DNA from 2 places in the Aliivibrio sp. 1S128 genome. Region 1 is predicted to be linked to the other one. Evidence: predicted binding sites of a transcription regulator. Region 1 holds the regulator's gene; the other holds the start of a gene.
What was found. Region 1 encodes CRP, which controls carbon source genes, mostly activating them, when cyclic AMP is high. Its sites were predicted from a motif close to TGTGANNNNNNTCACA; they were not measured.

Region 1 (4,257 bases):
ATAATAAGGAATACCCATGTCTGAGATGACTCCTCGTGAAATCGTACACGAACTAGATAGCCATATTATTGGTCAAGATAAAGCAAAACGTTCAGTGGCAATCGCACTGCGTAACCGCTGGCGTCGTATGCAACTTAACCCTGAGTTGCGTGCTGAAGTAACCCCAAAAAATATTTTAATGATCGGACCAACGGGTGTTGGTAAAACCGAAATTGCCCGTCGTTTAGCTAAATTAGCAAACGCGCCTTTCATAAAAGTAGAAGCCACAAAATTCACCGAAGTGGGTTACGTAGGCAAAGAAGTCGACAGCATTATTCGTGACTTAACTGACGTGGCAATAAAAATGACACATCAGCAAGCGGTAGAAAAAGTAAAATTCCGTGCTGAAGAACAAGCTGAAGATCGTATTCTCGATATTTTATTACCACCGGCTCGTGATGCATGGGGTAAAAATGAAGAAAGCGATAATGACTCAGGCACTCGCCAATCTTTCCGTAAAAAATTACGTGAAGGTAAGCTAGATGACAAAGAAATCGAAGTGGATGTTGCGGCTCCTCAAGTTGGCGTAGAAATCATGGCTCCTCCTGGTATGGAAGAGATGACAAACCAACTTCAAGGTATGTTCCAAAATCTATCTGGTGGTGAAACAACTAAAAAGCGTAAGATGAAAATTAAAGATGCGCTTAAAGCCCTATCTGAAGAAGAAGGCGCTAAATTAGTTAACCCTGAAGAATTAAAAGAACAAGCGATTTTCAACGTAGAAAACCACGGTATCGTCTTTATTGATGAGATAGATAAAATCTGTAAAGGGTCTAACTCCCAGTCTGGTGACGTATCTCGTGAAGGTGTGCAACGTGACCTACTTCCATTAGTTGAAGGCAGCACAGTAAGCACTAAGCACGGTATGGTAAAAACAGATCACATGTTATTTATCACTTCAGGTGCATTCCAAATGGCTAAGCCATCGGACCTTATCCCTGAACTACAAGGTCGCTTACCAATTCGTGTTGAACTTGAAGCATTAACTGCGAATGATTTTAAACGTATTCTTACCGAACCAAATGCATCGTTAACAGAGCAATACATCGCTTTATTAGCAACAGAAAATGTTAATCTTGAGTTTACTGAAGATGGCATTACTCGTATTGCAGAATCCGCATTCCAAGTAAATGAAAGCACAGAAAACATTGGCGCACGTCGTCTGCACACCGTGATGGAACGCCTAATGGAAGAGATCTCTTATGACGCATCCGAAAAAGATGGCGAGAGCCTAACGGTAGATGCCGCTTACGTAACATCTCGCTTAGGTGATCTGATTGCTAATGAAGATCTAAGTCGTTTCATTCTATAATTGACGACGAATACTAATTCCAGTAATTATCTGTTCATTATTACTGGTTAAACAATAGTTAAAAATAAAGCCTCATACATCAAAATGTATGAGGCTTTTTCTTTGGAAAAAATAATCTAAGCAATCACTTCCCAAGAATGTGTCATCTCAATGCCTTCACCTAGCATTAAACACACAGAACAATATTTCTGTAATGAATCAGCAGTGACTCGCTCAACCACCTTAGGATCGAGATTATCTCCACTCACTTCAAAGTGAATGTTAATATGAGTAAACAACTTCGGCGCGGTTTCACGACGATCACTTGATAGCTTTGCAACGCAACCAAGTACGGCTTGATTTGCTGATTTTAGACCATCAACAACATCAACAGAACTGCATCCACCGGCAGCCATTAACACTAATTCCATTGGGCTTGGTGCTTTTTCTCCACCATTACCATCCATTACAACAGAGTGACCAGATTGAGATTGACCTAAGAAAGTAAATCCATCAATCCATTTAACTTCAGCGTTCATAAAAGCCTCTTTACTACATAAAAGGAAAACTCGTGATCCATTTCACGAAACTGTGCCCTTGGTCGCACATTTCATACGATCAAAGTCAAGAAATCAACGGCGAAACAGGGTATGATTTTATCAATTATCCCAACGAACATGCAGCCTTGTTCCGATAACCATATTGTATAGGCCAAACTGATATTTGGCTCAGTTATTTTAAAATGGACATCGCCTACTTGGCAAACGCAGAGGAAGTATAAAAGTATGGTTCTAGGTAAACCTCAGACAGACCCAACATTAGAGTGGTTCTTATCTCATTGTCACATTCATAAGTACCCATCAAAAAGTACTTTGATTCACGCGGGTGAAAAAGCTGAGACTCTTTACTACATCGTAAAAGGTTCTGTTGCTGTACTAATTAAAGATGAAGAAGGAAAGGAAATGATCCTTTCTTACCTAAACCAAGGTGACTTCATTGGTGAACTTGGCTTGTTTGAAGAAGGTCAAGAACGTTCAGCATGGGTTCGTGCAAAAAGCCCTTGTGAAGTTGCTGAGATTTCATTTAAGAAATTCCGTCAACTTATCCAAGTAAATCCAGATATTCTGATGCGTCTTTCTGCTCAAATGGCAACTCGTCTACAAATCACTAGCCAAAAAGTGGGTGATTTAGCATTCTTAGACGTTACAGGCCGTATCGCTCAGACTCTACTGAATCTAGCTAAACAACCAGATGCGATGACTCACCCAGATGGCATGCAAATTAAGATCACTCGTCAAGAGATCGGTCAAATTGTAGGTTGTTCACGTGAAACTGTTGGCCGTATCTTGAAGATGCTTGAAGAGCAAAACTTGATCTCTGCACACGGTAAAACAATTGTAGTTTACGGTACTCGTTAATTTAACGCTTATCTTAAACGAATAAAAACGCAGCCCTTGAGCTGCGTTTTTTTATGCCTAAATTTTAGAATTAACTGTCTGTGCTTTCAAAAATTTTATCAGCAGATGCAGCGACAAATCCTGTATATATCTTCCCACTTGGCAACGTATATCGCTTAGCAAACTCATAAAATCCACCAGGAATTTCAAACTCACCCTCCGTAAAATTCACTTTCACTTTATCCGCCATTGTTGATGACTGTTCTAAGTAAACCTCAGGAGAGCCTTTCACTTCACCACCCACTTCGTTCATTGCAAAACCTGCATCACGTAAGTGTTGGTTCACATCAACCACTTCAGAGAACGCTTCAAGCTGATTAACGTAAACCGTAAAGTGATTAGCGCCATAACCATGAGCCGCTAACCAAGAAGCGTACTCACTTTCCTTCGCTAATACTTGATAGTCTTCGAAACTTAATGTCCAAGGCCTACCGGAAGAAAGAAAATCACTGGTGGCAAAATAGTGGGCTGGTACTTGTTCAACCAAGCCATGAATAATGTCCTGTATTTCAGGTGATAACTCTTCTACTAATAATTCACTAATAAAAACGAGTGGCGCATTAGGATCTGGGTGCTCAAAATGCTGCGCTTTCAGTTTTTTAGCTTCAAAGTCATAAATCTCACACGCTTTATAGCCTATTGCTAAAAATGGTGCAGCAAGAGTCTGTAATCCAACTTTAGGTAAATTAAACGTACGTAGCGCAATATGATCGTTAATCAGTTCATCGTTATTAGACAGTAATTGATGCACCTTCCCAGCAGATGGGGATAAGCGCGCAATATAATCTTTCCACAATGACGAAAATAAAGAATTTACATTATTCATGTTTATCGCCTCTTATAGAGTTAAACCCGGAGAGAGTTGTGCAGGTATTTCACATGCATCGCCTTCCATTGATGCCATTGGATATGCACAGTAATCCGCTGCGTAATACGCACTTGGTTTCATATTGCCAGAGGCACCCGGACCACCAAATGGCGCGTCACCACTTGCTCCCGTCAATTGACGGTTACGATTTACAATACCAGCACGAATATGCTCTACAAAATATTCCCACTCACTGTCATCCGTGGAAACAAGGCCTGCCGATAATCCATAACAAGTGTCATTAGCAAGCTTTACGGCTTCTTCTAATGTCTCGTAACGCACCACTTGCAGTAATGGTCCAAAGTATTCTTCATCTGGTAATTCAGCAACGTTAGTCGCGTCAATAATACCCGGTGAAACAAAGGCATGACCTAAGCTTTTGGCTTCAAGTAAAGACTCTCCACCCAAAGCTTGTAAATTCTTCTGAGCATTGAGAATAAACTCTGCTGCTGCGACTGATATTTGCGATCCCATAAACGGAGCGTTATCAGCAAACGGTTGGTCAACAACGATGCTTTTTGCCACCTCAACAAGGCGAACTAACAACTCATCGCCTGCTTTTCCAATAGGGACATATAAGCGACGCGCACACGTACAACGTT
Region 2 (4,257 bases), 210 kb from region 1:
CATATCAATGATGTCGTTAAAGATATTACCAAGAGTGATCGCACTGACATTAATGGTTCTCATATAGTTATGTTGTTCATCATCAAGGCGAGTATCTAACAACATACGACTTAAACCAACAATGCCATTTAATGGAGTACGTAACTCATGGCTAATGGTTGAAATAAAAGTGGTTTTATCACGGCTGGCTTTTTCTAGCGCCTCTTCGTAACTTTTACGGTCGGTGATATTTCGACCAAAACCGACTAAACCAAGATGGCGTCCACCTTTACTATAAAATGGGATCTTACTTAATTCAAAGCATGCTTTTCGCCCATCAGGATAATCAAGCCATTGTTCGTAAGTTAAAGCTTGATTACCGGTTAGTACCTGTCTATCCGTATCTATAACTTTTACAGCGACTTCTTCGTTGTAAACATCTTTAGGCGATAGACCAATCAATTCTTTCTCTGTTTTACCGATAAGATCTTCCATTGCTTTATTGCAACCAGAAAATAAGCCGGATTCATTACGATAATAAATGATATCTGGAGAGGTATCTAAGTAGGAGCGTAACAATGCCGTTTGTTCCGCTAATTCTAATTGTGCTTTTTCACGTTGAAAAACTTCATTTTCAAGATCTTCCATTGCTTCTTGTCGAGCATCTTCTGCTTTTTCTCGTTCTTCAATTTCTTGATTTAGCTTCTTTACGTTGCCTTGTAATTTTTTATTTAAATCCAAGTCACGCGTACGCATTTCTTCCATTTTACTGACTAATTTAGACAATCGTTGGCGAGAATCCTCTAAATGTTCAACAACAACGGAGAGGAAAAAAACCGCCCAAGGCGTGATTAATAAACCAAAGAAAACAGAACGAACAATATCTAAGTCTGTCACTTCCCCACTCAAGAAAAGTGTAACCCCGACTTGAACGATAACAGCTAGCGCCACTAAGGCTATAGCGAGTAAGAGACTAAAACGAACGATGCCAAGTCTCACCATGAGATCGACATAAAATTGCGCGAGAATTTTTAACTGCTTCATAAACACACCCTGATAGTATTCAGCTAAATAATATCAGGGTTAAGTCTATTTGAGTTATTTTTTCAGTATTGGCTGGGTATATTTGAAGGGTTGGTTAATCAAAGAGCCTTGTGCTCCTTTTTTATTTAATGCCATTCCAACATTAGTTAATCCTAACCAACGAGGTTCACACCACAAAGGAGAAAGTAACGTTGGTCTTCTTGCGGTAGCAGACACACGGTGATAAACCACTTCAGGTGGCGTTAATCGAATAATTTCACAAGCAATATCAACATAATCATCCATTTCTGGCGCTTCAATTTTTCCTGCTCGCCATGCTTTCGCCATCGTACTTCCTTCAACAATATGCAAAGGATGTAATTTAAGTCCGTCTGTTCCGGTCTCGAGCACTTTCGCTAACGTTGTTCGGTAATCATCTCGAGTATCTCCTGGCAACCCCATAATTAAATGAGTGCACACCTTAATACCAAGCGATCTGGCTTTTCGAGTAATAACATCATAACAAGCAAAATCATGACCGCGATTAATTCGTTTTAACGTTTTATCATTGGCCGTCTGTAATCCAAGCTCTAACCAAACCTCATAACCCTCATCAACATATCCCTTCAATAAGTCTAGCACCGCATCAGGTACACAATCTGGGCGCGTACCAACACATAAGCCAACAATGTTTGCTGACTTAAGTGCTTCTTCGTACATATTTTTAAGTACTTGAACTTCAGCAAAGGTATTTGTATAAGCTTGAAAATAAGCAAGGTACTTTTTAGCACGCTGCACTTCCCCTGCTCTATCAGTCAATTGGTCATGGATTGATTTAAATTGTTCTGTCTCATCAGAAAAAGAGGCAACATTACAAAATGTGCACCCACCTTTACCTATGGTCCCATCTCTATTTGGGCAACTAAAACCACCATGAAGCGTCAGTTTATGTACTTTCTCGCCATAGCGACGTTGTAAATCTTGACCAAATGTATTTGCTAATTCATGAAGTTGCATTGCGATAACCAATTAAGTAAATCAAGCACTTAGTTCACAAATAAAAAGAAGTCTCACTTCTATTTATGAAAGTTGCTAACTCGTTTGTAAAAAAAGACCGTAAATAATATCTAAATAAACCATTCCTAACTCTAATTTATATCAATAAAAGACGCATAAAGTGGCGATTTAATCGTTAAAAAGCCCATTTATTATAAATACTTATTCATTTTGAGTAAAAAAAGTGAAGATTACGTGTAACTTTCGTTGGTATTTAATATGACAAAAATGTAGGATAGTTACATCGTTAAATAGATTAATTTGCCATCAACACGAATGTTGATGTGTTTCGATAGTGGTATCTACCCTCAAACCACAAATACAACGGATAAAACTGTATTTGATTGATATCACAATGGATGGGTTAGTTTGCACGTCATAATAAGTGATGCCAGCAAACACCAGAATGGATTCAAACTTGCTACCTCTTGAGGCTAACTCACAGCAAGTTCGATTTGAAAATTAGCAAAGGACTAGACAGAAACTTACGTAGAGAAGTTGTGTCTGCATAATACTGGAAGGATGTATCTATGGTAGATAGAGAGCAGAGTACACAGGGCATGTATACTCCTGAATTGGAGCATGATGCGTGTGGTATCGGTTTTGTCGCTCACCTTAAAAACCGTAAATCTCATGATGTGGTTACTCAAGCACTTGATATGCTTGCTCGTATGGAACACCGTGGTGGTCAAGGCTGTGATCCATGCAGTGGCGATGGCGCAGGTATTCTATTACAAAAGCCACATGAGTTTTTATTAGAAGAAGCCGTTAAACTAGGTATCAAGCTGCCTTCTTTTGAAAAATACGGTGTCGGTGTTGTCTTATTCCCTAAAGACGAACATAAACGTCAACAATGCAGAGATATTTTAGAGCGTAATGCTCAACGTCTTGATTTAGAAATCATTGGCTATCGCGTTCTTCCTGTCGATAATTCAATGCTAGGCGACGATCCCCTAAGTACTGAGCCTCAATTTGAGCATGTATTTATTTCTGGTGGCCCATCAATGACCCCAGAAGAACTTGAACGTAAATTGTATGTTCTACGTAACTACACCGTTCGAGTATGCTTGGAAAGTATTTCTAATATTGGTGATGATTTCTACATCAACTCTCTATCGTACAAAACACTTGTTTATAAAGGTCAATTAACGACTGAACAAGTTCCACAGTACTTCCTAGACTTACAAAATCCAACGATGGTGACGGCATTAGCGCTGGTTCACTCTCGTTTCTCTACGAATACTTTCCCTCGCTGGCGTCTGGCTCAACCATTCCGTTACATTGCTCATAATGGTGAGATCAACACAGTTCGTGGCAACTTGAACTGGATGAAAGCGCGTGAAGCTATTATAGAGTCTGATCTCTTTAGCCAGCAAGAAATGGATATGCTGCTTCCGATTTGTCAGGAAGGCAGCTCAGATTCATCGAATTTCGATATGGCGCTAGAACTGCTTGTTCTTTCTGGCCGTAGCTTGCCACACGCATTAATGATGATGATCCCTGAAGCGTGGCAAGAAAATAAAAACATGGACCCTACCCGTCGCGCGTTCTATCAATACCACGCGAACGTAATGGAACCTTGGGATGGCCCTGCGTCTGTTTGTTTCACCGATGGTGTTCAAGTAGGTGCAACACTTGACCGTAATGGTCTTCGTCCTTCTCGTTATACCGTGACAAAAGATGACTTCCTTGTGATGGCATCAGAATCTGGCGTTGTAAAAATAGCACCAGAAAACATTGAGTTCCGTGGTCGTCTACAACCTGGTCGTATCTTTGTTGCTGACTTAGAACAAGGCCGTATTATTTCTGATGAAGAAGTAAAAGATGGCATTGCGAAATCACAACCTTATGAAAAATGGGTTGAAGAGAATCTTCTAAGCTTAAATAAACTGCCTGAAGCAACAAACCAATACAGCCAGCCTTCTCCTGAGCGCCTACTCAACCGTCAACAAGCGTTTGGTGTTACCTCAGAAGAAGTGAATGAGATCATCCTACCATTAGCGAAAACGGCTTATGAGCCATTAACTGCAATGGGTGCCGATTGGCCACTAGCGATCCTTTCTCATCAATCTCAGCATTTATCTAACTATTTTAAGCAGTTGTTTGCCCAAGTAACTAACCCACCGATCGACCCGATCCGTGAGCGTATGGTTATGTCGCTAAACACCTACTTAGGTAAAGACCAAAACTTACTTGCTG

Region 2: gltB (glutamate synthase large subunit) is a predicted target of CRP. The motif match lies at 2,398-2,413, and genes of this name have one in related genera.

What each region holds. Positions count from the first base shown of each region.
Region 1 is NZ_MAJV01000003.1:281,027-285,283, forward strand. Features, by position in the region: gene hslU (HslU--HslV peptidase ATPase subunit) at 17-1,351, shown strand; gene A6E03_RS03110 (OsmC family protein) at 1,468-1,869, opposite strand; gene crp (cAMP-activated global transcriptional regulator CRP) at 2,116-2,748, shown strand; gene A6E03_RS03120 (DUF1338 domain-containing protein) at 2,819-3,613, opposite strand; gene astD (succinylglutamate-semialdehyde dehydrogenase) at 3,626-4,257, opposite strand, start outside.
Region 2 is NZ_MAJV01000003.1:69,659-73,915, forward strand. Features, by position in the region: gene arcB (aerobic respiration two-component sensor histidine kinase ArcB) at 1-1,023, opposite strand, end outside; gene A6E03_RS02165 (TIGR01212 family radical SAM protein) at 1,078-2,019, opposite strand; gene gltB (glutamate synthase large subunit) at 2,589-4,257, shown strand, end outside.